2 regions of the Paenibacillus sp. LPE1-1-1.1 genome follow, and region 2 is predicted to be linked to the other one. Evidence: predicted binding sites of a transcription regulator. Region 2 holds the regulator's gene; the other holds the start of a gene.

Region 1 (15,086 bases), 470 kb from region 2:
GTTCCGCTCGGTCTTTGCAGACTGATCGGGAACAGCTCCTTTTTGTGTACGGTTATTATTCCTGCCGGCTGCCGCCTACAAAGATTAAGATGTATCTGACAAGCTCCAGCAAGGACAAGAGCGCCGCTGCTACATAGGTTAATGCTGCTGCGTTAAGCACCTTCGCGACTCCGCGTTCTTCGTCGTTGGTGATGAATCCTTCGGAAATCATGATATCTCTGGCGCGATTGCTGGCATTGAACTCGACGGGAAGCGTAATGACCTGAAATGCAACCGCGACCGAGAAGAAGATAATGCCGAGTCCGATCAAATTCAATGCCGAGAAAAGAATGCCGGCAATAAAAAGGAAAGGAGCAACGCCGGATGCGAAATTCACGATTGGAAAGATGCGGTGGCGCAAGACAAGCATCGGATAATGTTCGGCATGTTGTATGGCGTGACCGACCTCGTGACAGGCAACGGAGACGGCTGAGATTGAATTTTCGTAGTATACCGGCTCAGACAGCCGGACAACGCGATGTATCGGATCGTAATGATCGGTGAGCGTGCCGCGCACCGGCTCGATAGGCACATCATGCAGACCGCTTGAGTCGAGCATGCGCCTCGCTGCCTGGTAACCGGTTAAACCGCTATTCGCGTGTACCGATGTCCATTTTTTGAATGTTCCTTTGACCCGGAATTGAGCCCAAATCGTTAAAATAAAAGCGAGTATGATTAAAATGTAGATAAAAGTCATTGAGTCATCCCTCCATTTAAGTGATGAGATTCTCCGCTACATGAGAGAGCTTTTGTTGATCAGAAGCATAAGTGCCTCGATACAAGCGGCGGTTTGAGGCATGAGCCGCGTGTAAAGGTGGTTCGCTTGCCGCGGCTTGAGATTCTTTATGACTGGCTCAAGCTCCTTCACTTCGCGCTCCAGCTGGCTTATATGATGCTGCAAATCCGTTAGCTTGCGAGATACCTGCTCCTCTGGCGTGATCTTTTTCCAGCTTTCAATGGTGGCTTTGATCTCATCTAATGTATATTTATCTTTTTTCATCTGTTCAATACGTTCCAAGCGCTGCAAGGTTTCGTCTGAATAGAGGCGATAGTTTTTGGCGGAACGCTCCGCAGGCTCTATTAGACCAATTGAAGTATAATAATCAATCGTTCTTGGACTGATATGCGCCAGCTTCGATAGTTCTCCGATTCGATACATTTTAAAATCCTCCATTCGTTAAAAATGCATGTAATTTCACTAAACCATAATTATCTTCTATTATAGTACATTTTACTAACGCCATCTTATGGAAACGGGCTAACCGTTGTACCTCTAATGATAATAGGAAAGTAACCATACAGTCAAACGTGTTACATGGCTGTTCGACAAATACCCGTATCTACCGTTTATGCGAAGGAAAAGTATATTTACTTCTACTATATAACACTTGGAATGGTGACATGAATCAAAAAGAGAGCCGGTTGGGATAAAAATGGATTCCTTGAAATAGGAATCAATGCCTATAAAAAGTGAAAATGCGAAGAATAAACAGGCCCAATGGGTAATTTAGGGAGCGATTTGTTCAAAAACTTAACGTTCGTGTTAGATTTTATGCCGAACGTTTGATTTTTTTTGTAAAATTAGATAAAACGTATTGTCAAATTGAGCACTACTGACTATAATGACATTAAGTCTTTCCTCTCATGTAAGGAAACATAACACTTAGGGAGTGGTCGCAATGATTAAGAAAACATTATTAGCTTTAGGAATCTTCACCTTATTGTTTCCGGTAATGGCGTTTGCTGAGGATCCTTCCGCCGCAACGTTGAACATGGGTTTAAACTCGCTATGGGTTATGCTCTCATTTATTCTCGTTCTACTAATGCAAGGCGGATTCATTCTTCTTGAAACAGGCTCGACACGGATGAAAAACGCAGGCCATGTTGCCGGCAAAACGATTTTCACAACTGGCTTAGCTGCACTTATTTATTGGGCATTCGGTTACGGCATTACTTTTGGCGGCGACAGCGGCATTAATGCACTAATCGGTTGGGGCAGCTTCTTCTTTGATCCTTCCATTACTGCAGGTGAAGGTGAAAATTATCCAAGCACGGTGTTCTTCTTGTTCCAACTAGCATTTGCAGCAGTATCGCTTTCTATCGCATGGGGCGGTTTTGCAGAAAGAGCTAAGCTATCCTCATACATCGTATTTACATTATTTTTCACTGCGATTATATACCCGGTAGTAGCTCACTGGATCTGGGGCGGCGGCTGGCTTGCTGAAGACGGAGCGCAAGATTTCGCGGGCTCCACGGTTGTTCACTTAACAGGAGCGTTGGCTGCATTCGCAGCGACAGTATTACTGAAACCGCGTATCGGTAAATTCAATAAAGACGGCTCGGCAAACGAAATTTTGGGTCATAACCAAGTTTTCACTGCACTTTCCGTTTTGCTTCTATGGGTTGGTTGGTTTGGATTTAACGCAGGTAGCACAGTAGCTATCGGTGACGGATTCTTCGGATACGTAGCATTTAATACGATGCTCGGAGCAGGCGCGGGCGGCGTGGCAGCACTTCTTATTTCATGGGCTGTTACAGGTAAAGCCGATATTACATCGATGCTGAACGGTACTCTTGCAGGTCTTGTTGCGATAACCGCATCTTGCGCATACGTTGCTCCTTGGGCTGCGGTAGTTATCGGTCTGGTTGCCGGCGTACTTGTATTCTACAGCGTGAAGTTCTTCGAGAAAATTAAAGTCGACGATCCAATTTATGCTTTGTCCGTTCACGGTGCAGCCGGTGTGTGGGGTACGCTTGCCAACGGTATCTTCGCTACACAAGAGCTCGCTGATAAAGTCGGCGTAGGTACTGGCGGCTTGATCGACACTGGCAGCTGGAAGCAGCTGTGGGTTCAATTTGAATCTGTTGTCGTTGTTGGTGCTTTCGTGCTTGCGGCATCATTCCTGATCCTTGGCGTTATGAAGCTGATCATGGGCTTCCGCGTTACGGAAGAGCAAGAAATCATTGGTCTTGACCTAAGTGAGCATGGGGCTTATGGTTATCCTGAGCAAATGAAAAAAACAGGTCAAAACTTTCAAGGATAATCCAATAACCATGATGGACTGACCGAAGGGAGAGGGCATCGCATGAGTGATCCGGTGCGAGTGCAGCTGCTCAAGCAGATTGGTTCAGCCGATCATGCGGAAGGGCTGCGAAACTTGCGGGATCAGATACACGAGCATATGGAAGCTCTTCTCCCCACGCGTCCCGTCGAACAATTTAACGAACAATTGAATGAGGTGCACGATGCGGTAATACAACGCACGATTGTCCTCGCAGAAGCGGAAATGGCACGGTTGGGGAAGGGTTCTCCCCCCGTGCCTTACGCGTATTTATTGTTCGGGAGCGGCGGTCGGAAAGAGCAGACTTTGTCGAGCGATCAAGACAGCGGAATTGTCTATCGGGATCCAGTGGCTGATTCAGCAGAAGTGAAGAGTTATTTTAAAGAGCTTAGTGAGATCATTGTTCAAAATCTTCAGCAAACGGGTTACCCTCCGTGCGAGGGGAATGTGCTTAGCAGCAACCAGGATTGGTGTTTATCTCTCTCCGAATGGGGCAGCAAACTGGATCATTGGTTTGAAGAACCGGCATGGGAGTCTGTTCGATATTTGCTTATCATAGCGGATGGCCGCGGCGTATATGGGGACTTTGGGCTGGTTGAAGAACTCAAGGACTTGTATTTTACCGACATGCTGAACCATCCAATCATTTTGAAGCGAATGTTAGACAATACTTTGCGGCATAAAGTACTCCTTGGCTTTTTTGGCCAGCTTCTCAAGGAGCAATATGGCGTAGATGCAGGAAGCCTTGATATCAAATACGGCGCTTATATTCCAATGGTCAATTCTATAAGGCTTTTATCCATTCAGGTAGGTATCCGTGAAACGGCAACCTTAGAGAGAATCAAGAAGCTGGTTCTAGCCGGAAGGATGTCTGAAAAGGACGCTGCGATTTACGACCAGGCTTTTCGGTTGCTTCTGCGGCTCCGATTAATGACAACCGAACAGAAATCGGACGGGTTATATGCGAATAATGGCAAGATATCGAGCCGTAAATTGACCAAGGAAATGACTGATGAATTAAAGAGTAGCTTGCGCCTGGGCAAGAAACTGCAAAGAGCGGTTTTTAAGCAAACAATGGGCAGGCTTACTTAAGGCGGTGGGGAAATGAAGGAACAAAAAGGCGTCGGTCGTATGTGGCACCTATACAAAATGGGAGGATTTACGCCTGCCATCGCTTCTATGCTAGGCTCGCAAAATGCGCAGCAAATGGCGTTTATTCGTAATGTCAATAAAGAACAGCGTAAGCAATCCATGTTTGACATGCCGCTTAAAGAGCTCGAGGTCATCGTATTCGATCTGGAGACAACGGGCTTCTATCCGAATAACGGCGATGAAATCATTTCGTTTGGAGCCGTATTGCTGCGAGGCGGCGAAATCGTTGAGAACGAAACATTCTACAGCCTCGTGAATCCTAAACGTAAAATTCCGAAAGCCATTGTGGAACTGACGGGCATAACAAATGAAATGGTGCAGGATGCTCCGGACTTAATGCAGGTGCTTCACGATTTTATGGAGTTTGTCGGCAGGAGGCTGCTTGTCGCCCACGCTTCAGGTCACGACAAGCAGTTTTTAAACGCGGCATTATGGAGAACCTCTAAAATTAATTTAAACCACCGTGTGCTCGATACGATGATGGTAGCAAAGTGGTTGGAGCCGAACCTGGAAGGATACAGCTTGGATGAGCTGCTGATAAGCTGCTGTATTCCGATCACGGAACGGCATCATGCGCTGCAGGATTCGATTATGACGGCCAAGTTATGGCAAAACTACCTAGCCCGCATACTGGAGAGAAATATTACGACGCTGGGTGATTTGTACGCTTATCTAAGTAAGCACTAGCTCCAATGGAATGAATGCCCCTTCTGAACGGCGATAGGGCTGTACGTGAGGCGTTTCGCTGCTTCTTAATGAGACAATCCAATAGGATAACTCTGATGCTGGCAGAAAGCCTTCAGAATCGCTAGAAGATGGTATGGCTTCCGTGCGCGGATGGGAATGAAACAAGCCGACAAGCTTTTGTCGGTTTTTTTGCATTGCGTAATAAGCGGAAGTCCATTCAGCCGGGTCAAAGGTAAACGAATGAGTCGGATCGATATGCTTATTGGTAATCGGAATGACCGTATCAATGATGTAAGGGTCTTCGTCACGCAATATGCCTTCACTGCTTGCTAAGATCCCGCAGGCCTCCATAGGCAAAGCGTTTTTACAAATTCCGATTAGCAAATCATATGCGGCTTTTGTAATTATGCTTTTCGTTTGCTGCGCTTCCATATTTACGCCTCCTTGTCATCCCTATAAATGAAGTATAACGAAATTGTTCCTAGAGCGCTAATGGCGATGTAATGTGTATGAATGATCCGTCAATTACCGATAATAGGACAAGCACAAAACGCAGCATACCGTTAAACGTGACGTTTTTATGGCTAATATGCCTCGTGCCTTGAGCTTCGCTACGGTGCATGATACCATGGAGCCATACAAGTAAAATGATATTGCGAGAGAAGGAAGGTACGTCATGAAACGCGTTATTGCTCTTTTTACCATTGCGCTGCTTTTTGCGGGATTAGCTGTATTCCAATATAAAAATGATGAAACGGGCTCCGTTACGCTGGCGGCACCGGCAGGGGACTTCAAACCGAAGGCAGGATACGAAGCTTCAGCTTTCAAGCTGCCTGCCCTTGACGAGCAGTCTTACGAAGTCGGAGGGCAGCAGGGCAAGCTTACCTTCGTTAATTTTTGGGCATCCTGGTGCGGGCCTTGTGAGCTTGAAGCACCCGACCTGCAGCGCTTGCATGAAGAATACGGCGACGCCATTCAGCTGTACGGCGTTAACGCAACCAAATACGATAAAGAACGGGCTGCCAGGGAATTTGTGAATGAGCATGAGTTTACATTCCCGATATTGATGGACCGGGTGGGTGAAGTAACGAAGCAGTATAAAGTCGATACGTTCCCGACAACCTTCCTTATTGACGGAGAAGGCGTTATAAGAGAGCGTATTAACGGGGTCATTACTTATGAAGAATGGCAGCGGTTGATTGAAAAGTGGATGTAACCGAGCGTAAACGGGCGACTGCAGCATTCCCAAGGCGTGAATCGTTATAAATTCATATAAATAAAGGGTTGGCGGGCTATCACATGGTGATGTCCCGCCAACCCTTTTTTATTAATGATTTACAAGCCCGATGCGGTCAAGCGGATCGGTATGCGCGTTATCGACCTTAACCATGTTAAGCAGCGCGTAACGGATGCTGTCGACGAGTGCTTCCCAGCTGGCTTCGATGACGTTATTGGAAACGCCAACTGTGCTCCATGTGTTATCAAGTCCCGTTGACTCGATAAGAACGCGAACCTTAGCAGCTGTAGCGTCCTTCTCGTCGATGACGCGAACTTTATAGTCGGATAGATGTATGCTTTCAATCTTGGGATAAAACTGCACCAGCGCCTTGCGTAGGGCGTTATCGAGCGCATTAACGGGACCATTGCCTTCAGCGGCTGTATAAACCTGCTGTCCGCCAACGTTAATTTTGACGATAGCCTCGGAAATCATTTGACCGTTTGTTTTTTCAACCAGCATTTTGAACGATTCAACCTTGAAAACTTCCTTAACTTCACCGCCGAATGCTTCGCGAAGCAGGAGTTCGAGAGAAGCGTCTGCGCCTTCGAATTGGTAGCCTTGATGTTCCAAGTCTTTGATTTGATCCATAATGAGCTTCGTTTTATCGTTATTTGCGTTAACGTCAAGACCGAGCTCTTTGGCTTTGGAAATAATATTGCTTTGTCCCGCGAGCTCAGAAACAAGAATGCGCTGCTTGTTGCCGACAAGCTCAGGCTGGATGTGCTCATAGGTTTTGGAGTCCTTCATAATGGCGGAGACATGGATGCCGCCTTTATGCGCGAAGGCTGCATTGCCGACATAAGCTTGGCCAACAGGCATATGGACATTAGCGATTTCGCTAACATACCGTGCCGTGCTGGTGAGAACGCGAAGCTTCTCTTCGGGCAATACATCGTAGTTCATTTTAATTTGCAGATTCGGTATGATCGAGCAAAGATTTGCATTACCGCACCGTTCGCCGTAGCCGTTGATCGTACCCTGCACCTGACGCGCGCCGGCTTGTACGGCCGCAAGGGAGTTAGCGACAGCCAGCTCGCAATCGTTATGCGTATGAATACCGATCGGCGTGATTAGTTCTTGTCTGACGCGGGTTACGATTTCATGAATTTCACCCGGCAGCGTACCGCCGTTCGTATCGCAGAGGACGAGCCAGTTCGCTCCTGCTTCTTGCGCTTTCTTCAAAACGGACAGGGCGTATTCCGGATTGTTCTTGTAGCCGTCGAAAAAATGCTCGGCATCGAACAAGGCTTCCATCCCGTTTTGCTTTAAAAAAGCGACCGAATCATAAATCATCGAAAGATTTTCTTCTAACGTCGTTTGCAGGGCCGTATGTACGTGAAAGTCCCATGACTTGCCTACAAGCGTAGCTGCCGGAACCCCCGATTCGGCGATGCGGACGAGGCTTGCATCCAGCTCAGCCAAACTGTTCTTGCGGCGTGTGCTGCCGAATGCGGTGATTTTGGCGTTAAGGTTGAATGCTTTGATCCGTTGGAAAAACTCGATATCCTTGCTGTTGCTTCCTGGATTGCCGCCTTCAATATAATGAACGCCCAACGCGTCGAGCTTCTGGGCGATTTTTAATTTGTCATCCGCTGACAGGCTGATGCCTTCTCCTTGAGTACCGTCACGCAGCGTCGTATCAAATATGGAAATGTTGGTTGTCATTAACGGGACGCCTCCTTTATAGATTGCCTTTTCAAATCATAATTTATTATTATAACACTTGTCTTCGCGAAAGTAGAGGGGAAAAAAGTAATTTTTGCGAAGGGACCAGCCGTCGTTGACTTGACCCTACTAGAATTGTATGCTTGGGTGGATCAAACTTATGTTCGCTTATTGCTTACATTAGGCGGTGTTTAACTCGATTATGACAAATACAAATGAACATTATCCGGCTAAAGGCCGCGTTATTATCCATTTAGATATGAATGCATTTTATTGCTCCGTCCATGAGGCCGAAGAGCCAGAGAAATACAAAAATAAGCCAACGGCGGTATCCGGCAGCGTGGAGCAGCGAAAGGGTATACTAGTTACCTGCTCGTATGCGGCAAGGAGCAGGGGAATCAAAACGGGAATGACGGTGAGACAGGCACTTCAGCTGTGTCCTGAGCTTATATTAATAAAGCCTGATTTCACGCTTTACCGTAAATACTCCCAGGGATTTATGGCCATCGCCAGGCAGTACACGCCTCTTGTGGAAGCGGTATCGATCGATGAGTGTTATATGGATATTACGGGATCCAAAATGTTTGGAACGCCGCTGGAAATCGCATCCTCCCTTCAGAAGCGCATCCAGTCGGAATGGACGCTTCCGTGCTCGATCGGTTTGGCTCCCAACAAGCTGCTTGCGAAGATGGCGTCGGATATGAAGAAGCCAAACGGTCTGACCGTTTTACGGATTCGAGACGTTAAACATGTTCTATGGGATAAATCCTGCGATACGCTGTTCGGTATAGGGAAAAAAACGGCCGAAAAGCTCGCGAAACTCAACATACGGACGATTGGGCAGCTGGCGGCTGCCGATGAATACATGCTGAATAAACATTTTGGCGTCATAGGCTCGTGGATGAAATCCGCTGCGCACGGCATTGACCACGGCGAGGTTAATCCGAACAGGGAGCGGAATAAATCAATCGGACATACAACGACGCTTCCGCATGATTTGACCGCACGCGAGGATGTATTCAGGGTACTGCTCAATTTAGCCGATCAGACGGGAAGAAGGCTTCGAAGGCAGAAGCTGGTTGCAACAACGGTTCAAATTACGATCCGCAAGCCGGACATGACTACGATTACCCGTTCTCATACGCTGACAGCCCCGACGCAGGAAGCGGATGTGTTTTACAGGGAAGCCTGCAGGCTGTTTGAGAAGCATTGGAAAATCGGCGAGCCGATTCGCCTGCTGGGCATCACGCTGCAAAATCTCACGCCGCTGGACGACACGGCCCTGCAGCTTGATTTGTTCAGCTACGAGCAGCAGCCTCGAAAAGAAGCGTTAACCAAAGCGATGGACCGGCTCCGCGACAAATACGGAGAGGACGCAGTACTGACGGCGGGAATGCTTGGCGACGACCCTTCAACCTTAATTAGGAATAAACGAATTCGCGGCACATCCTTGCAAAAGGATGATAGTTTGTTATATATTGATGAATGAAGCTTGACTGTTCAGAGACGAGATTATTCCGTATATTTATATTTATTTGGGAGGGAATTTCCATGGGTAAGTTTACTTGGGTTGAAAAAGATACGTGCATCGCTTGTGGAGCTTGCGGAGCAACCGCTCCTGACATTTATGACTACGATGATGAAGGCCTTGCGGAAGTTATTTATAAAGCGGACGGAAACAAAGGCAATACTGAGATTCCGGAAGATTTGTTTGATGATTTGCAGGATGCGGCTGACGGCTGTCCAACAGATTCCATCAAGATTGCAGATGTTCCATTTAATTACTAAATCAGTAACCGGAGAAAAGCTCTTCCTCGCAAGCTCTCGCTGCGATGGGGAGCTTTTTTTGCTTTATGCGCGCATAGCAAAAAAACAGAAGGGATACAAACCGGCTTCCATCCTGCCGATATAGAGAACATACCATAAGTTGGGAGGATGGAGGATGGTCTCTCCAGAAGATCTATTCTATTTGAAGCAATTTGTAAAGCAGCACCCCGGTAACCAAATGGGGTGGTATTTGCTTGGCAAGCAATATTTGCTCGCCGGAAAAGAAGGCAAAGCGAATTATTGTTTTTTGCAGGCGGGCGAGGTTTACGATGCGTTTGAACATGAGAGCCACCCGTTATCGGAAAATCATCTGCAGATGCTCAGAGAATGGGGATCGCGGCAAAAGAAAAAAAGGCTTGTCCGCAGAACCGCAGCATTAGCGGCTTTACTGCTGCTCGTAGCCGTGTTAGTGCCGGCGAACGGCGCTATGAATAATAACAAGGATCTAGAACCTCCACCGGTTGCGCAGGATTATAGCCTTCCTCTAGGCATCGTATTGGTTCCTCAAAAAGAATTGAATCCGATTGGCATTGCCTGGAATCGTTTAGTGGCTGCAGGAAACGAAGCTCCTCCATTCACCATCGCGGCTAGGCTGGAAGCGGATAAGGGCTGGCGCAAATGGATTGGGAACACAAGACTGCTAATGTCCGTGGAGAAGGATAATGGAAACGGAAAGCTAAATGTGACGATGTTTGATCGGCTTGCCTGCTCGTGTGAGCCGTCCGATACTGCTGAAGCCACTGCACGTTATATGGACTGGCGAGAGCAGCAGGAGACGCACTGGACGCTCGCAAGCGCTATCTACCAATATAAGAAGAAATACAAAAAATGGCCGGAGTGGCTGAATGACTTGATCCAGCCTTACCCGAATAATGTGATCGCCGGAGAACGAGAAGGCATGCAAGCCATGTTTCCGCTTGTTCTGAAGAAGCTCAAGAGCGTGCGCCCTGACCAAAGCGGCGGAGCTTCTGGTCAAACGGATGATGAGGGCAGTCAGCCGGCAGCGGAAAAAGATAACGAGAGTAAGCCGAGTACTAACACGATCGTAGGCAGCAATGGGATTTTAGATCAAGAATGGAGCCGGCCGCTTACGATCGTTGTGGATAAATCGACTCACAGGCTTGCCGTCGTTCAAGGCGATATCATCGTGCGCAGCTACCAGGTAGGTCTTGGAGGAGAAGAAACGCCCGAGGGAAGCTTTTATATCAGCGAAAAGGTCAAAAATCCAAACGGACGCGAAGATGGAGATTTCGGAAGCCGCGGCATGACGCTCTCGAATACCTTATATGCCATTCATGGAACCGATGAGCCAAGCAGCTTGGGCAAGGATGATTCGCTGGGCTGCGTTCGGATGGGCAAGGCAGATGTCGAGGAGCTTTATGATATGGTACCGCTCGGAACCGTTGTGCATATAAAAAACGGGACGCTTCCAACCGAACAGCAGATACCAGCAGAACGCTTTAGGCTGGAACCGCGCCAGAATGAAACCAATCCCGCGAAAGTTTATAAATGGTTGACGTAAGAGTCTTACGAAGTGAAAACTAAAAGCAACGCCACCGCAACGATAATTACGCCGACGATAGAGCCGATCCAAATGAGCGCTTTCTTGTTTACCTCTTCCTTCGGCTTCGCTTTCATTGTTGCAGGCTTTCTTTTGGGTGAACTCATCGACTATCAACCTCTCTATTTCAAAATGATAAGGAATATGATCTCATTGTAATCGTTTTCTAGACAAGCCGCAATATAACGGATGCTTGCGCCTTGGGTGCAGGCTCTTTTCTTTTTGCCGCAAAAAAGATAAACTGTCAGGTAGAACATACATCTGAGATCGGAGTGAGTAAGTTGCTTTATTCTTCAATTTTAAAGCCGATATTTTTTCGAATGGACCCGGAAAAGGCCCATCATCTCGTTATTGACGGCTTAGCCGCAGGAGGGACAGTGCCTGGATTAAACGGGCTCATGCATGCTATGTACGGCGTAGCGGAGTCGCCCGAGCTTGCGACTGAGCTGTTCGGATTGCGTTTTCCGCACCCGGTAGGGCTTGCTGCCGGCCTAGACAAAAACGGCAAAGCGGCAGACGGTTTCTCAAGCGTAGGCTTTGGCTTCGCCGAGGTTGGCACCGTGACTCCAAAAGGACAAGCCGGTAACGAACAGCCTAGATTGTTCCGTCTTCCCCCTGATGAAGCGCTCATCAATCGGATGGGTTTTAACAATGAGGGAACGGCAGCTATGGCAGAGAAGCTGTCGCGACGCAAAATAAACCGGATTCCGATTGCCGTTAATATCGGTAAAAACAAAACGACTCCGAATGAGTTGGCCCATGAGGATTATCAAACCTGCATTCGGGATTTGTATACATATGGAGATTTCTTCGTCGTCAATATCAGCTCGCCAAACACCCCTGATCTGCGCGATCTGCAGCACGGTGAAGAGCTGAGAAATTTGCTTAGCGCCGTAAAAAAGGAAATAAACACGCAAGCGGCGAAAGTAGGTGCAAAAGCCAAACCTGTTCTTGTCAAAATCGCGCCAGACATGACGAATGAGCAGCTGGAGCTCACCGTTGCTTCCATTATGGAGAGCGGCGTATCGGGGATAATCGCTACGAATACAACCTTATCCCGCACCGGGCTTCAGCATTCGAATGCTGGCGAAGCGGGCGGGCTCAGCGGCAAGCCACTGCGTGAGCGTTCGACCGAGGTGATTCGCGCCGTTTACCGCCAAACCGGCGGGCAGCTGCCGATTATTGGATCCGGCGGCATTTTTACGGCACAAGATGCATACGATAAAATCCGCGCAGGAGCCTCCTTGGTTGAAATCTACACGGCGCTTATCTACAAAGGCCCTGGATTGCTCCGTGAATTGACGAACGGTTTGAAGGAATGTTTACGCAAAGATGGCTACCGAAATATTGCCGAGGCAGTTGGCGCAGATCACGTTTAAGAACAGGAGGCGGCCGGATGGACGGTAGAGACTGGAATCTTTTTTTACAGCCTTATGAACAAGCGGTTGAAGAACTTAAAGTGAAGTTTAAGACAATGCGGGTTGAATTGAAGATAAGAGAAGCTTATGCGCCTATAGAATTTGTCACCGGCCGGGTTAAGCGAATATCAAGCATCTTGGAGAAAGCGAAACGCCTGAATGTCCCTTCGGATCAGCTGGATACGGGAATTGAGGACATTGCGGGAATTCGTATTATGTGCCAATTTGTAGATGACATTCATCGCGTGGCTGGTTTGATACGTACGCGCAAGGATCTTTCACTCGTGTACGAGAAGGACTATATCACGAATTTCAAAGACAGCGGCTACCGCAGCTACCATATGATTGTCGAATACCCGGTCCAAACCGCGCTCGGATACAAGATCGTGCTTGCCGAGATTCAAATCCGAACGCTGGCGATGAATTTTTGGGCGACGATCGAGCATTCCTTGAATTATAAATTTAAAGAAAGCTTGCCGGAGGATGTGCGCAATCGTCTCAAAAAAGCTGCGGAAGCCGCATCGCAGCTCGATACGGAAATGACCAGCATCCGCAAAGAAATTTTGGATGCGCAAACGGAATTCGAGGAACAGTCCAATGTGGTCTCGAAGGTGTTAAAGGGCATTCAAGACTTATATTTCTATCACCGGGTTCGCGAAGCGGCGCAGTTTCAAATGAAGTTCAACGAAAAGTTCGAGAAAGAAGATTACCATGAGCTGAATCAGCTTTCGCTCGATATTCAAGCGGCAATCGCGAAAGCCAAAAAAGGCAGCCAAGGTTAATTCATAGAAAACAAAGAAGGGGCTGTGCAAAGGTCTAATTAGACACTTTGCACAGCCCCTTCTTTTATTTTTTGTCAATCGGCAGGACTAGTCGATGGATTTATTTGGCTTGTATAGGTCGTCTATCGCAGCCCGTATCTCAGCGGTCGTCTTGCCTTGCTTGCTTAAAGCGATGACCTCTTCCATCTCTTTCTTGCAAATGCCGCAGCTGGTGCTGTGATTCGTCCAGGTTACGCTGCCCTCGTCCGCGGGATGCTCTGCAACGTAACAGCGTAGAAGGGAATCATGCGGGTTTTCAACCTCAACGCCTTCTGCACATCCGCAATAACAGGTAATTCCGCTCATGATGTCAGCGTGGTCATGTACCGCTTGATAAAGCTCGCTGGTATGCGGCGTGTAATCGGAGAGAAAGGCTGGCATCTCGTCATAGGAAGCTGTCGTTTGCCATGTTTCTGAACCGTGTTGATGCTCAGCGCCCGCTTTATCGTCATCCGCCAAGCCGCATGCGGTGAGCAATGTAATGACAGCGAATGCAAGCATCATGGCATATACAAATCCGCGAATGCGCGAGCTTTTTTGCTCCTCTGCGATTTGTTCGTCCGAAAGGCGCTGACGTTTCATCATTTGGTTTCAGCTCCCGAATATTTGTTAAAGAACGCCCTGAAATCTTCTATGCTGTAGCCTGTAGCTCCTTCTTCGGCAAGACCGCCCTCGAGCTTGTCGACCTGTACGCCGTCTTTGAAATAAGCAAGGGTAGGCGTATATTCCACGTTATACTTATTGAAATATGAAGGGAACTCTCTTAGGTTAAACTGCGGCAAATCTATGCCCAGCTCGTCCACCAAAGGCATAAGCTGAGGTGTCGTTTTCTGACAATGCGGGCAGTCGGAAGCGAATAAGTAGACGAAGAAATCTTCCTTATCGGCAACCTTCTTGTCCAATACGTCCGGTAATATGATATTCTGGTAGTTAGGATCGTCAAGCTGCTTGCGCGTTTCCGGATTCAATTGTGATACGGGCTTGCCATACAGCGCATTGACCTTGCCGCTGTTGTTAAGAATGAAAATAAAACCGAATAATAGTACAACGATTCCGATATAAACGTAGATCATTTTGACTTTGCTTTTCTTTTTCATGTGTGCGAATACCTCCGAAACAGGATTATGGCGGACAAACCCGACAAAAGGCTTGTTCTTACTTAAATATATTATATAACAAAGCCATATGAGTATGTAAGTGCATGGACATCGACGATAATTGGCAGGAGGAACTGAGCATGAACGGCAATTTGCCGCGTAATTTCACGGAAAAAATGGAAAAGCTGCTAGGAGACGAATATGACGAATTTATGTCTTCCTATGATGCTCCGAGAGTATATGGCTTGAGAATCAACCGATTAAAGCTTGATGTCGAACAATGGAAGAAGCTTAGCTCGATGAAGGGAAAGCTGCGGCCGATTCCTTGGGCGCCGGATGGCGTGTATTACGAGGAAGGCGAGCGTCCCGGCAAACATCCGCATTATCATGCAGGCTTGTATTATATTCAAGAGCCGAGTGCAATGGCGCCCGTTGAGCTGCTGGACATCATGCCCGGCCATCGCGTGCTGGACCTATG
Region 2 (15,086 bases):
CTTAGCTCCTATGGATATGGGTGAGAACTGCCGTCGCGAAATCGTTCTGACGCTGGAAGAAATGGGCTTTGAAATTGAAGCATCCCACCATGAAGTTGCTCCAGGACAGCATGAGATCGATTTCAAATATGCGGACGCCATCAAAGCAGCGGATCAAATCCAAACGTTTAAGCTTGTCGTCAAAACGGTTGCACGCGAGCATGGCCTGCACGCATCATTTATGCCAAAACCATTGTTCGGCGTAAACGGCTCCGGCATGCACTGTCACCAGTCCTTGTTCCAAGGGGATACGAATGTATTCTATGACGAGAAGGACAAGCTAGGCCTAAGTGCAACTGCACGCCACTACATGGCAGGCATTTTGCAGCATGCCCGAGCAATGGCAGCCATTACGAACCCAACGATCAACTCCTATAAACGTTTGGTGCCTGGTTATGAAGCGCCTTGTTATGTTGCTTGGTCAGCAAGCAACCGTTCGCCAATGATCCGTATTCCGGCTTCACGCGGTCTCAGCACTCGCGTAGAGGTTCGTAATCCGGATCCGGCAGCAAATCCATACCTAGCGCTAGCCGTTATGCTTAAGGCTGGTCTTGACGGTATACAGAACAAGCTGCCATTGCCGGCTCCAACGGACCGGAACATCTACATCATGACCGAGGAAGAACGTCAGGATGCAGGCATTCCAAGCTTGCCGCTTGATTTGAAGGAAGCGCTCGATGAAATGCTAAGAAGCGATATCATTTGCGAAGCACTCGGCGATCATGCGCTTGCCCATTTTTATGAGCTGAAAGAAATCGAATGGGATATGTACCGTACCCAAGTTCACCAATGGGAAAGAGATCAATATTTGACGCTTTATTAAAATAAAAATTAGAATCCCTTGACGCAAATTGCGTTGAGGGATTTTTTTGAGCTAGCAGTACTATACAGAGTTGGTACTATGCGCTTGTCTGACGAATTGTTATATTCAGTACAGTTAACAACGGCTGCCGGATGAATATAACAACGGAGTTCAGGAGATGAGCAGGATGAACAAAACAAACTTAAATGACGAGAAAACAAACAGTATATATATTTTACTTACCGATACGGGAACCTTGTTCACAAGGCTGATCAAAGGATTTACGGGTGCGCCTTACAATCATGCTTCACTCGTGCTGGACGAGAAGTTAGAAGAAATCTATAGCTTTGGGCGTAAGCATGTGCATAATCCATTAAACGCGGGGTTTGTGAAGGAGGATATCTATCAGGGAACATACAGGCATTTTCCGGAAACACGCTGCAAGCTGCTGCGTATGTCGGTAACGGAACAACAAAGAACATCGATAATAAAAGTAATTTGCGAGTTCGATAAGGATAAGAATAAGTATCGCTATAATTTAATTGGGCTGCTTGGCGTTCTATTAGAAATAGATTTGCAGCCTGCAGATTCCTATTTCTGTTCGCAGTTTGTTGCAGAGACGCTCCGCAGCTGCGGAATTCACCTGTGGAACCGTCCATCAACTTTAGTGACGCCGAACGATTTTCTTGAACACAAGAGTGTCCAAGCCGTCTATGAAGGTCCATTGTATCAGTATCCCAAGCTTGATCGCCAAAGACTGGGCCGGGTGCTCAAACCTCTGTACTCCGCGGTTCTATTTGGAAAAAGTGCTGTGTAGCGCAAATGTTATGCAGTAAACCCAAATCATATTTTTACTTTAATCAAGCGATTGTTTATGATAAGAAGAGGAAGCTGTTTTTTATGAAACTCCGGATTTACGAAATCAGATATCAAGTTAAATCCATGTCAAAATCGCATATAAAATAGTGAAGGGTGATCGGCATGGTATCCGTAGGCGATATGACAGACAATGCGACTAAAAAATTACGAGTTATAATTACGGGTGCTACAGGAATGGTAGGGGAAGGCGTACTGCATGAGTGTCTTCAGCATCCGGATGTTGAAAGCGTGCTGGTTATCAATCGACGACCTTGTGGTGTCGTTCATAACAAATTAATAGAGATTATCCATGAGGATTTTTTTCAAATCGAACCTATTTCCAATCAGTTATCCGGCATCGACGCTTGTTTCTTTTGCCTAGGCGTATCATCAGTCGGCATGAATGAAGAAAAATACAGTCACCTCACTTATGATCTGACTTTATATCTGGCAGGCATTCTTTCGAACATGAACCCGGAAATGGTGTTTTGTTATGTATCAGGAAGCGGAACCGACAGTTCGGAGCAAGGCAAAAGCATGTGGGCCAGAGTGAAGGGGAAAACAGAGAACGCGCTCCTGCAGCTCCCTTTCAAAGGCGCATATATGTTCCGGCCTGGTTACATCCATCCGATCAAGGGCTTAACGAATACGCATGGCTACTATTCTGCTTTGAAGTGGTTGTATCCAATGCTCCGAATCCTCTTCCCGAACCATGTGATTTCATTAAGGGAGCTTGGGCTGGCTATGATCCGCGCGGCCAAATCTGGCCAAGCGCGAGCCATTCTAGACAGCAAGGCTATTTCCGAGATGGCCAAATAAGCGAGGGATTTCAAACTATTGGGCAGAACACGAGCTTATCACACAACGGGGGATTTAGGCCGATGCTTTACATCCCCCGATATGCGCATATTCTGCATAATAATCATATATTTATTTTATTTACAGAATTGACGGTGTCCCCCATGAGAGCCGCCGCCATGAAAGCCTCCTGAATGCCCTCTGTGAAAGCCGCCTGGCCCTCCGCTGGGGAAGAAACCTCCTCCATGTATGCCGCCATGCCACCAAGGTCCTCCAAAGCTGCCAATGGGGAATGGAATGGGGAGCGGAAGCACTTCCGGGTACGGATAAGAATAAGGGTATGGATAGGGATAAGAGGGCGGAAAAGGGTAAAATGGGGGTGCGAGCGGTCCGAATGCCATCGCGTTTTTCCTCCAATCATTTATTTTGATACGAACAGCCTATGTTTCTACCGCTGCCTATGTAACTTGCCCGCCTTTATTTACGGATGGGTTTAACCGAGAAGCAATGCACCGTTCTGATCCTAAAATGATTGAGGTAACTGAATATCCTTCGCACAAAAAAAGACCCGTTTATAGGGTCTTTTTGTATAAAATCAGATGTCTAGAACTGAAACAAGGGATAGGGCCGCTATTTAATAGCCGCCAAAACCCATGCAGCTGCATGCGATAATCACCAACAAAATGAAGAGAACCAAAATTGTACCTAAATTTGTAAAAGCTCCGCCAACGTAACCGGACATTTTTCAATGCACCTCCTTACGTGTTGAGTACACAGTATGTTATGCGGGATAATTGCTCAGTGATTGGGTGTTTGCCTTGGGATGGGCGACCCTGCAGATGCCTATTTTTAAAAAGAGGGATGACTGTAAACAAAGAAAAGGCTGGATCATTGATGCTCATGCATCTGATCCAGCCTTTGCCTTATGTACGAGTGTGATGCCATTAATGAATGTCGCGGAAAAGACCGATGACTTTGCCAAGAATCGTTACATTTTGGAGTAAAATCGGCTGCATAGAGGAATTTTCCGGCTGCAATCGAATATGATTTTTCTCCTTGTAGAACGTCTTCACCGTTGCCTCGTCGTCTTCGGTCATTGCAACAACGATTTCACCGTTATTTGCCGTTTGCTGTTGGCGGACAATGACGTAATCCCCATCGTGAATGCCGGCTTCGATCATGCTCTCGCCCATTACATTCAGAATAAATACGCTGCTATCACCCACAAAATGGGAAGGGAGCGGGAAATACTCCTCGATGTTCTCCGTAGCTGTGATTGGCACACCGGCTGTAACCTTACCGACAATCGGCACCTTGGCTACGGAAAGCGGAATAATGCCATCGACGCCTTCTTGGTCTAAAATTTCAATGGCACGGGGTTTCGTGGGATCTCGGCGAATTAGGCCTTTCTTCTCCAGGCGGTCTAGATGACCGTGAACGGTTGAACTGGATAACAATCCGACAGCTTCGCCGATTTCTCGAACGGAGGGCGGATAGCCTTTCTCCCGGACTTCATTCTTAATAAATTCAAGAATCGAATGTTGTCGGTTAGAAATCTTCGACACTGCAATCACTCCATTAGTAGGTTTGCAAAAAATTATAACATAGAACCGGAGTTCGTACAAACATAAGTTCTTAAGTACAAAGGTTCGCATTTTTTGTTGACACCAAACGTTTGTTCGTGTATTCTAAAAACAGAACAAACGTTTGGGGTGCTGATAAATGATAACTAGTCCAAGCTTTTATAGAACGATTCATAAGCAGGAAGCAAGCAAAGCAATGAAAGTTACAAAATCGGTTGTACGCTTGGTAAAGCGTCATACGGTTAAGGCTATCGTATGTTCAGCTTTGTTTACTCTATTATTCACGAGCTTTCTCATGATGGGAACAGATGCATCGGGCACTTCTCCTGAAGCTGCTTCGAATGAAGAACAGGTGATCACGGTTCGTCCAGGCGATACGCTTTGGGAGATTGCTAAACAATTCAATGATTCGAGCCATGATATCAGATATGTGGTTTATATGATTAAGGACCGGAATGAATTACATAACGCAGAGATTAAGTCCGGGCAGAAGCTAATCATTCCAAATATATAAGTAGAGTTATTTTATTTTCCTTCGCTAATATCGCTCACCATTATGCTTTCTGGAACAAGCAGATTACTTGAATCTGCTTGTCTCGGAAAGCATTTTTACGTTTTAATTGAAGCGCTTGTTTATTTCCTATTTGGAGTACACATTAAAAGGAAAGGAATCGGTGGCAAGGGTCAAGAGCACAGAATGCATTCCCCTTGCCTTGACAACTGAACGTCGAAAATGTCAAAGTATAGAGTAGTGGTTTTTCATCATGAGAGGAGTAGAGCAAGGTATGGAATTCTCGAAAATAATTGAACGGATTAACGAGCTCGCTCGTAAAAATAAATCGGAAGGTTTATCCGATGCGGAAATGGCCGAAAGAGATGAGCTTCGTAAGCAATATTTAACGAACTTCAAGAACAATTTCCGGCAGCAGCTCGAAACGATAGAAATTGTGGATGACAAGGATAATATCAAGCATTAATAAATGTCTAGGGCAATCATTTAATATCCAAGGAAGGGTGATTAGATGAATTACAAACTATTAGGCAAAAGTGGACTGGCAGTATCCGAGCTTTGCTTGGGAACGATGACTTTCGGTAACACAACGAGCGAAGAGGATTCGATTGAAATGATCAATCGTTTTGTTGACCGGGGAGGAAATTTTCTCGATACGGCTGACGTATATGTGAGCGGCCGTTCCGAGGAAATAGTCGGGAAAGCGATTAAAAACAATCGCTCCGATATCGTTCTGGCGACAAAGGTGAGGATGACCACTTCCCAAAATATTAATGGCGTGGGGTTATCGCGCAAGCATATCATGGATGGCGTTGAAGCAAGCTTGAGACGTCTTCAAACCGATTATATCGATTTATATCAGGTACATGTATGGGATCATGCAACACCGATTGAGGAGACCCTGCGCACGCTTGATGATCTTGTAACCTCGGGTAAGGTTCGTTACATAGGATGTTCGAATTTTTTCGCTTGGCAGTTAATGAAATCGCTGGCATGCAGCGATGCAAGCCGATATGTCCGTTTTGTTTCCATTCAGCCGCAATACAGCTTGGTGAGCAGACAGATGGACCTTGAAATGATGTCGCTTTGCTTAGAGGAGAAGGTAGGCATTATTCCATGGGCTCCAATTGGCGGCGGATTTTTAACGGGACGTTACTCGAGAGAAGAGCCAAAGGAAGGCCGGTTGACTTCTAAGGTAGGAGAGAGCGCTTGGATCAATCGTGCCTTGGACAAAAATTTCATCATTCTTGACACATTGCTGGAAGCTGCCAAGGAACTGGATAAAACGCCGGCGCAGGTTGCGTTAAGATGGCTGATTCAACGCGAAGGAATTACATCGCCGATTTTCGGTGCCAGTAAACTAGAACAGTTTGAGGATAATATCGGAGCAATTGGCTGGGAAATGCCAGACGGGATTTGGAACCGTTTGGAGGAAGTCAGCGCGCTTCCGGATGATTACCCTAATCGCTTCATCGAAAAATTCCGCAGACCGTTTGAATAGGGTTTTAAATTAGGAGGAGAATGAGCTTGTCACGTTCCTGGGAGCGCAAAGTGCGCAAAAATATGACCGAAGTGAATAAACAACGCAAAAAACAAGGCAATGGCCAAATCGTTTTTAATGCCGAGAAATCGGAAAAAATAATTGGACGCAATTACATCGCGCCAATTTTATTGATTTTATTTATTGGCATGTACGTCATCTTGATGCAAAGCTCTTCCCAATTCAAAATGGATACGATGTTTTGGATAACGGTTGGCTGTTATATTTTACTTGCGGTCCTCTTTTTCTTTAGACGTCCGTACATAACGATTGGCAAGGACTTTGTGCAATCCCGCCGTTTGACAGGAGATAAGCGTATTCCTGCTTCAGCAATTAAAGGATTTAGCGCACAAAAGGGTTATGTAATCGTGGAGCAGCATAAAGGCGGTAACTGGGTGTTCTCTAAATTAACGAACCGGTTTCCGACTGAAGAAATTAGCGAGAAGCTGAAAGTGTTTGCGCAAGCAAACGGCATTCCTTTTCAGGAAAAATAATAGGTAGGAGAGTTTGAACAACGATGGCTAAACAAGCGGTATTATTTGATTTGGATGACACATTGCTGTGGGATGACCGCAGCGTAAAGGAAGCTTTTGAAGCAACCTGCCAAGCGGCAGCGGCTGCGACCGGAGTTGATCCTGATGCTCTTGAGGAAGCGGTACGCCGTGAAGCAAGAGCCCTCTATGAATCGTATGAAACGTTCCCTTTTACAAAAATGATCGGAATCAATCCGTTTGAGGGTTTGTGGGCTCCCTTCCGCGAAGGCGAGCAGGAAGAATTCCGGAAGCTTGAGAATCTTGCTCCCGGTTACCGGAAAGCAGCATGGACACAGGGGTTGAAGGCGCTTGGCGTGGACAATGAAGAGCTTGGCGCTGTGCTAGCCGAGCAATTCCCGGCTGAACGCCGTTCGCGTCCAATCGTATATGAAGAAACATTCCGCGTGCTGGATGCGCTTAAAGGTAAATATAAGCTTCTACTTCTCACGAACGGTTCTCCTGATTTGCAAAGAGAAAAGCTCGCGGGCGTACCGGAACTTCTGCCTTATTTTGACCATATCATTATCTCGGGCGAGTTCGGGCAAGGGAAGCCGGCTGCTGCGATATTTAAGCATGCACTTGAGCGTCTTGGCATCGAAACGGAGCACGGAATTATGGTTGGCGATAAGCTGACAACGGATATACTAGGCGCGAATACGATTGGGATGACCTCGGTTTGGATTAATCGCCACGGCGCCGTCCGTAACGACGAAATCATTCCTACCCATGAAATTAAACACTTAGAAGAGCTTCTGCAGCTGCTGGAACTATAAATTATTGCAACAAAAAGCCCCTCATTGCCTGCATTTGCAGCATAAGAGGGGCTTGCATTATTTTTGATACGTATTAAGCCTGGTTGGATGCGAACTTCTCATCAGCAAAAGGATGGGCGATCCAGCCTTCCGTTTCAATGAAAAGACGAACGGCAACGATTTGACGGTTTTCCATAAGCGTAAAGAAATGCGGCTTGTATTCCGGGACGGAAATAACGTCGCCAGCTTCCAGTTCCACGTCAAAATAACCTACATCGTCAGTACCTTTAATAATAAAGATGCCGCGTCCCGCAGTTATCGCGCGAACTTCATCTTCTGTATGGGTGTGTACGTTTTCGAACTTTTTAAGCAGCTCGTCTAGATTCGGCGTAGCATCGGATAAGGCAATAATATCCCATGTTTTATACCCGCGGCGTTCTGCGAGGTCTTTGATTTCTTCGTCATAGGTTGCCAAAATTTCCTGTTTTTCTTCGTCGGAAAGGACGAATTTCTGCTGAAGGCCTTCTGCCAGCTTGCTCGGGTTCCAATGCTCGTAAAGCACCTCTTGCTGTTCTAGAAATGAACGGACAGCTTCTTCTCCTTGAATCCGTTCCTCTGTATTGCGAATTCTAATTTCAGCCATGAACATTCCCTCTTTTCCTATAGAGATTAAATGATATAATGATTATAAAACAAATCAAATGGATTGTCGATGGATTACCTTTTCACGCAGAAGGTATTCTGATAAACTATGTGTTAATGATTTTGGGAAGGGTGTAGTAAATTGTCGAAACCGACCATACAACAAATGCTTCAGGAGCGTATCCTTATTTTGGACGGCGCAATGGGGACGATGATCCAGCAAGCTGGATTAGATGAAGATGATTTTGGCGGACCTGAGCTGGACGGATGTAATGAAATGCTCGTTCTGACTCGACCTGATGTCATACAATCGATTCATGAGCAGTATCTTGAAGCAGGCGCGGACATCCTGGAAACCAATACGTTCGGAGCTACAAGCGTCGTGTTGGCTGATTATGATATCCCTGAAAAAGCAAGAGAAATCAATCTAGCTGCTGCGAAGCTGGCACGTGACGCCTGCGATAAATACAGCACGCCTGACAAGCCTAGATACGTAGCCGGCGCGCTCGGTCCTACGACCAAGACCTTATCGGTAACCGGCGGAGTGACCTTTGATGAGCTCGTTGAAAGCTATTATGAGCAGGCGCTTGCTTTAATAGAAGCGGATGTTGATGCTCTATTGCTCGAAACCTCACAGGATACGTTAAATGTGAAAGCGGGCAGCATTGGAATCCGCAACGCCTTTGATAAGCTCGGCAAAGAGCTTCCAATTATGATTTCCGGCACGATTGAGCCGATGGGGACAACCCTTGCCGGCCAAACGATTGAATCTTTTTATATTTCCTTGGAGCATTTGAAGCCGATTTCCATTGGCCTGAACTGCGCAACGGGACCAGAGTTTATGCGGGATCATCTTCGTACGCTCAGCGATATTGCCAATTCTGCGATAAGCTGTTATCCGAACGCGGGCTTGCCCGACGAGAACGGGCATTACCACGAATCGCCTGAATCATTGGCCAAGAAAATGTCGGCATTTGCTGAGCAAGGCTGGTTGAACATTGCCGGCGGCTGCTGCGGAACGACGCCCGATCATATTCGCGCGATGGGTGAAACCATGGCGAAATACGCTCCGCGCACAAAAATGGGATCGCATCCGAATGCGGTTTCCGGCATCGAGACTGTATACATCGAGCCTGAGAATCGCCCGATTATGATTGGGGAACGCACGAACATTTCCGGTTCCCGTAAATTCAAACGGCTCCTGAAGGAAGAAAAGTTCGATGAAGCCTCTGAAATCGCAAGAGCCCAAGTTAAGGGCGGCGCACATGTGATCGATATTAACCTGCAGGACACGGATATCGATGAAGCCTATGCGGTCCATCAATTTTTGCCGCAGGTCGTAAAAAAGATAAAAGCGCCGTTAATGCTCGATTCCACTTATGATCATATTATCGAGCTGGGGCTTAAATATTCGCAAGGTAAAGCAATCATTAACTCCATTAACCTGGAGGACGGCGAATCTAAATTCGAACAAATTTTGCCGTTAATCCATCGCTATGGCGCTGCTGTCGTCATGATTCTCATCGATGAGCGAGGCCAAGCGGTAACCCGTGAAGCGAAGATGGAGGTTGCGGAGCGTTCCTATAACCTGCTGACTCAAAAATATAAGATGAACCCTGAGGATATTATTTTTGACCCGAATATGTTCCCGGTCGGCTCCGGCGATCCCCAGTATATCGGTTCCGCGGTTGAAACGCTCGAAGGCATCCGGATGATCAAGGAGAAGTTCCCGCTTGCCAAAACGATTTTGGGACTCAGCAACATTTCCTTTGGTCTTCCTGATGCGGGCCGTGAAGTGCTTAACTCCGTATACTTATATCATGCAACCAAAGCAGGTCTTGATTATGCGATCGTTAACACGGAAAAGCTAGAGCGTTATGCTTCGATTCCGGATGAAGAGCGTCGCCTGGCCGAGGAGCTCATCTACAATACGACGGATGAAACGTTGGCAGCTTTTGTTGCGGCATTCCGCGACAAGAAGGTCGAGAAGAAAGAAAAGATTTCGAATCTAACCCTCGAGGAGCGTCTTGGCTCATACGTAGTGGAAGGAACGAAGGAAGGCCTGATCCCGGATCTTGACGAAGCGCTGAAAAAATATTCAGCTATGGATGTCATTAACGGACCGCTTATGCGCGGAATGGAGGAAGTTGGCCGCCTATTTAACGGGAATGAGCTGATCGTAGCTGAAGTGCTGCAAAGCGCCGAGGTTATGAAAGCATCCGTAAATTACTTAGAGTCGTTTATGGAGAAAAATGAATCATCCGTAAAAGGAAAAATCATTTTGGCGACGGTTAAAGGCGATGTGCATGATATCGGCAAAAATCTCGTTGAAATTATTTTATCGAATAACGGCTACAAAATTATAAATTTGGGCATAAAAGTACCGCCTGAGCAATTAATCGAGGCTTACCGCAAAGAGAAGGTCGATGCGATCGGTTTATCGGGCTTGCTCGTGAAATCGGCGCAGCAAATGGTGATCACGGCACAGGATTTGCGTACGGCAGGCATTGATGCACCCATTCTTGTTGGAGGCGCCGCATTGACGCGGAAGTTTACTAAAACGAGAATCGGCCCAGAATACGACGGCCTTGTGTTATACGCGAAGGATGCCATGGATGGGCTTGACATCGCGAACAAGCTGATGGATCCGGCGCACCGCTCGCGGATGGAGGACGAGATGGCTGCGTTTAAAGCATCCGGCGGCCTCGAAGAGGAAGAGAAAAAGCCTTTGCCGCAATTAACCCGAGCGGTTCGTTCCAAAATTTCGCCGGATGCGCCCGTGTTTACGCCGCCGGATCTGGACCGTCATATATTGCGCGATGTACCTTTGCCGCATGTTATTCCATACGTGAATATGCAAATGCTGCTCGGACATCATCTCGGACTAAAAGGTAACGTGGATAATTTGCTGAAGGAAGGCAATGAGAAAGCGGTTCAGCTCAAAGCTACCGTCGATGAAATTTTGCAAAAGGGCACGTCTGACGGCATTATCAAAACCCATGGCATGTACCGTTTCTTCCCGGCGCAATCATCGGGCAATGATGTCATTATTTACAACCCGGTTGATCCTTTGCAGGAAATCAAACGATTCACATTCCCTCGTCAGCAGGTCGAGCCGTATTTATGCTTAGCTGATTTCTTGAAATCAGTGGAGAGCGGCGTTATGGATTACGTTGGCTTCTTGGTCGTAACGGCTGGGCATGGCATACGTGAACTCGCCAACGAGTGGAAAGATAACGGGGATTATTTACGCTCGCATGCCCTGCAGTCCGTAGCACTGGAAGTGGCAGAAGGAATGGCTGAGCGTGTCCATCATATTATGCGGGATATTTGCGGTTACCCGGATCCTGCAGAAATGACGATGAAGCAACGCCACGGTGCTCGTTATCAAGGGATTCGCGTATCCTTCGGCTATCCGGCATGTCCGAATCTTGAAGATCAGGAACCGCTGTTCGATCTGATGAGACCTCAGGATATTGGCGTTGAATTGACCGAAGGATGCATGATGGAGCCGGAGGCTTCCGTATCCGCAATGGTGTTCGCCCACCCTGAAGCGCAATATTTTAACGTAGAGAAACTATAGCTTATAATAAAAAGAGAGCCCTTGAGCGTTCGTTTAACGAGCTTGAAAGGGCTCTTCCTTTCAATAATCGAAGTGAAGGCAGCTTCTGCTAAGAGTGAGGTGACTGTGGATATGAATATGTGGTTTTTGGGGACGGGGGCCGGAAGACCCTCTAAATATAGGAATGTTACCGCAATGGCGCTGCAGCTGCCTGAGCCCCATTCCAGCTGGCTGCTGTTTGACGCCGGCGAAGCGACTCAGCATCAGCTCATGCGTACGCCTCTTAAGCTGAATAAACTTGAGTTCGTTTTCATTACGCATTTACATGGCGATCATTTATACGGTTTGCCGGGTCTGCTCAGCAGCCGCTCGTTCGATGGAGGAGTTACCCCAGTTCGGCTTTATGGTCCGGTTGGTATAAAAGCGTTTATAGAGACGGTTTTCAGTATCAGCGCCACTCAGCTCGATTATGAACTGATTATCCATGAAATAACGGGGAACGAAGCTCTTATATTCGAAGATGACCGGTTTAAAGTGGAAGTTGGGCAGCTTGAGCATCGCGTGGTCAGCTACGGCTATCGTATAACGGAAAAGGATCAGCCCGGCAGGCTGCTTGTTCATAAGCTAAAGGAGCTTGGCATCGAAGCAGGCCCTTTGTATGGGAAACTAAAGCAAGGAGAGTCCGTTACTTCGCCATCCGGTACGATCGTGCACACAGCAGATGTAACCGGCCCGGCACATATCGGGAGGGTTATCACGGTGTTGGGAGATACGAAGCCTTGTGATAACGCTCTCAGACTGGCCGTCAATGCGGATCTTCTTGTGCATGAAGCTACCTTTGCCGCAGGCATGGAAGAGAAGGCCCATGAGTTTGGCCACAGCACAACGGCGGAAGCCGCCGCTACGGCTTCCAAAGCGAAGGCCAAGCGTCTGGTTATGACACATTTTAGCGGGCGGTACAGCAATGAAGATCTATCGCAGCTGGAGCGAGAGGCCGCTCAATATTTCGAAACGGCAACGGCAGCCGTCGATCTGCTCCATATTGAGGTAAAACGTGCTTTGAATGAATAATAAAAAAACGCGAGGATTTCCTCGCGTTTTTTTGTTTAATGATGGTCTTTTCCATAAAAAAAGGACAAGAAAACCGAAGCTAAAACGATGATAACGATTATGCCGAAAAAAATAAATACTTGGTAGGGACTCGGGACGAATGCGCTTGCGATCATAAACAGGCCGCCGAAAACATAAAACTTAGCAGCCGTCTGATGCGTTTTTCTCCAAACGGTTTCGCTTGCTAAGGTATGGGCTGTTTTGATGCCGATTAAGCTGTCAGGCTGGATGCGCGGCATGTAAATGCCCGAGACGGTTAAAATGACGCCGATCATCGGTATGACCACTTTCTCGATATCGACCTCGAATCCGAAGCCTAACGCAATCGTGGTGCTGTGCAGAGCCAAAAGGGTAAGCAGAATGATATTTTGAACGATGAGCAAGGTAACTTTGTGCTTCTGGTAGTTTTGCTTTCTTGGCAGAATAACGATCAAAATGACCATTAACGCGGGCATCAGCAAAAGAGCGAAGGCTTTATGAGCCAATCCGTTGATTTCATTATTAATATCCCAATGGATAGCCATTTGTTCAGGCAAATAGGAATAAGTTGCAATACTTGCGATTAGTGCAACCGAAACGATGATCCATGAGAGCACGGCAGATTTCAATTTTTATCATTCCCCCTGGCGTCGGATTGCTGAAAGGAGATGATCCAACTGATCAAATCTTGGAATACCGCCGTATTTAGTGAATAGTAGATATGTTGGCCATGACGCTCATCCGATACGAGCTCGGCTTGCTTTAATAAGCTTAGATGATGGGAGATGCTTGGTTTTGTCATTTGAAAATGGTCGGCAATTTCGCCAGCAGTCAAGTCACGCTCGCGAAGAAGATCTAATATTTTCCGCCTTGTCGGATCGGATAAAGCTTTAAAGGCAAGGTTGATGGACATGGTACCCATCCTTTCGCAGACGGTTAGATATTTAAACAAGTGTCTAAATAATGATATGAAACTACTATATCGTGTACGCAATTGGCTGTCAATTTTCGAGGCGGCTGTTGTTTCCTTAAATTAAAATTGCAGACCGAACATGTATTCTGTAAAATATAAAGAAACATACGTTTGATGGGAGATGGACGGTCATGAACCGGTTTACGGGAAAAACCTCCGGTTTGGAGGAGTGGCTTACGCAGGTGCGGGAAAACACCGAAATTATGGATAACGTTACGCACTGGCGAACCCTTGCTCCGCGTGACGCGCGTACCGCTCCGCTGCCGGAAGGCCTGCACCATGCATGGAAGGAAGCGCTGAATTCCCGCGGGGTCAGCGAATTATATACGCATCAAGCCGAAGCATACCGCGAGGTGCGGGCCGGACACCATGTTGTCGCGGTGACGCCAACGGCTTCGGGCAAGACCTTATGCTACAATCTGCCTGTGATGCAATCTCTGCTCGAGAATGAAGAGGGCAGGGCGCTTTATTTGTTTCCGACGAAGGCGCTGGCGCAAGACCAGGTAGCTGAGCTGCAAGCGCTCGCTGATTTAATGGACGCAGGCATTAAAACACATACCTATGACGGGGATACGCCGCCAACGGTTCGGACTGCGATCCGAAATGCCGGACATATCGTGGTCACGAACCCGGATATGCTTCACTCGGCGATATTGCCGCATCATACCAAATGGGTCAAGCTGTTCGAAAATATAAAGTATATCGTTATTGATGAAGTCCATGCCTACCGAGGCGTGTTCGGGAGCCATGTGGCGAATGTTATTCGCCGGCTTAAGCGAATTTGCAAGTTTTACGGTTCGACGCCGCAGTTCATATGCGCGTCGGCCACGATAGATAACCCTCAAGAGCATGCAGAGCGTTTAATCGGTGAGAAAGTAAAGCTTGTCGACAATAACGGCGCTCCGATGGGAGAGAAGCATTTTGTCTTTTACAATCCTCCTGTCGTTAATAAACAGCTGGGCATTCGCCGCAGCAGCGTGCTGGAGACCCGGAAGCTCGCCGGGCTGCTGCTGAAACAGGGAGTTCAAACGATCGTATTTGCGCGAAGCCGTGTCCGCGTTGAGCTTCTGCTGACCTATTTGCAGGAATTGATCCGCGATAAAATTAACGATAAGTCGATTAGAGGGTACCGGGGCGGATATTTGCCCAAATTGCGCAGAGAGATTGAACGGGGCTTGCGGTCGGGCGAAATCCGCGGCGTTGTCAGCACGAATGCGCTTGAGCTTGGCATTGATATCGGACAGCTGCAAGCCTGTGTTTTGAATGGTTATCCGGGAACGATCGCAAGCACCTGGCAGCAATCCGGACGCGCGGGGAGAAGGCAAGAGAGCTCGATTACCTTTATGGTGGCGAGCAGCAACCCCTTGGATCAGTACATGATCCAAAACCCGGACTTTTTCTTTA

The links. The regulator LexA, encoded in region 2, represses DNA repair genes until DNA is damaged. The targets are predictions, from matches to a motif close to CGAACATATGTTCG.
Region 1: the regulator LexA is predicted to act here: its motif matches at 8,038-8,051, upstream of MRBLPE1_RS21840 (DNA polymerase IV).

Annotation. Positions count from the first base shown of each region.
Region 1 is NZ_JBEGHY010000023.1:1,075,626-1,090,711, reverse strand. It holds gene MRBLPE1_RS21880 (zinc metallopeptidase) at 56-736, opposite strand; gene MRBLPE1_RS21875 (MerR family transcriptional regulator) at 773-1,198, opposite strand; gene MRBLPE1_RS21870 (ammonium transporter) at 1,719-3,083, shown strand; gene MRBLPE1_RS21865 (DUF294 nucleotidyltransferase-like domain-containing protein) at 3,126-4,193, shown strand; gene MRBLPE1_RS21860 (3'-5' exonuclease) at 4,206-4,940, shown strand; gene MRBLPE1_RS21855 (M67 family metallopeptidase) at 4,926-5,372, opposite strand; gene MRBLPE1_RS21850 (TlpA family protein disulfide reductase) at 5,617-6,156, shown strand; gene cimA (citramalate synthase) at 6,268-7,884, opposite strand; gene MRBLPE1_RS21840 (DNA polymerase IV) at 8,087-9,373, shown strand; gene MRBLPE1_RS21835 (ferredoxin) at 9,436-9,672, shown strand; gene MRBLPE1_RS21830 (L,D-transpeptidase) at 9,827-11,233, shown strand; gene MRBLPE1_RS21825 (hypothetical protein) at 11,239-11,379, opposite strand; gene MRBLPE1_RS21820 (quinone-dependent dihydroorotate dehydrogenase) at 11,554-12,651, shown strand; gene MRBLPE1_RS21815 (GTP pyrophosphokinase) at 12,669-13,472, shown strand; gene MRBLPE1_RS21810 (PCYCGC motif-containing (lipo)protein) at 13,560-14,096, opposite strand; gene MRBLPE1_RS21805 (thioredoxin family protein) at 14,093-14,608, opposite strand; gene MRBLPE1_RS21800 (RsmB/NOP family class I SAM-dependent RNA methyltransferase) at 14,749-15,086, shown strand, end outside.
Region 2 is NZ_JBEGHY010000023.1:606,275-621,360, reverse strand. It holds gene glnA (type I glutamate--ammonia ligase) at 1-862, shown strand, start outside; gene MRBLPE1_RS19505 (hypothetical protein) at 1,029-1,658, shown strand; gene MRBLPE1_RS19500 (NAD-dependent epimerase/dehydratase family protein) at 1,823-2,518, shown strand; gene yjcZ (sporulation protein YjcZ) at 3,132-3,239, opposite strand; gene lexA (transcriptional repressor LexA) at 3,442-4,062, opposite strand; gene yneA (cell division suppressor protein YneA) at 4,277-4,594, shown strand; gene MRBLPE1_RS19480 (DUF896 domain-containing protein) at 4,866-5,057, shown strand; gene MRBLPE1_RS19475 (aldo/keto reductase) at 5,103-6,092, shown strand; gene MRBLPE1_RS19470 (hypothetical protein) at 6,113-6,625, shown strand; gene MRBLPE1_RS19465 (HAD family hydrolase) at 6,649-7,437, shown strand; gene MRBLPE1_RS19460 (1,2-dihydroxy-3-keto-5-methylthiopentene dioxygenase) at 7,511-8,059, opposite strand; gene metH (methionine synthase) at 8,225-11,641, shown strand; gene rnz (ribonuclease Z) at 11,753-12,691, shown strand; gene MRBLPE1_RS19445 (SdpI family protein) at 12,727-13,338, opposite strand; gene MRBLPE1_RS19440 (autorepressor SdpR family transcription factor) at 13,335-13,622, opposite strand; gene MRBLPE1_RS19435 (DEAD/DEAH box helicase) at 13,814-15,086, shown strand, end outside.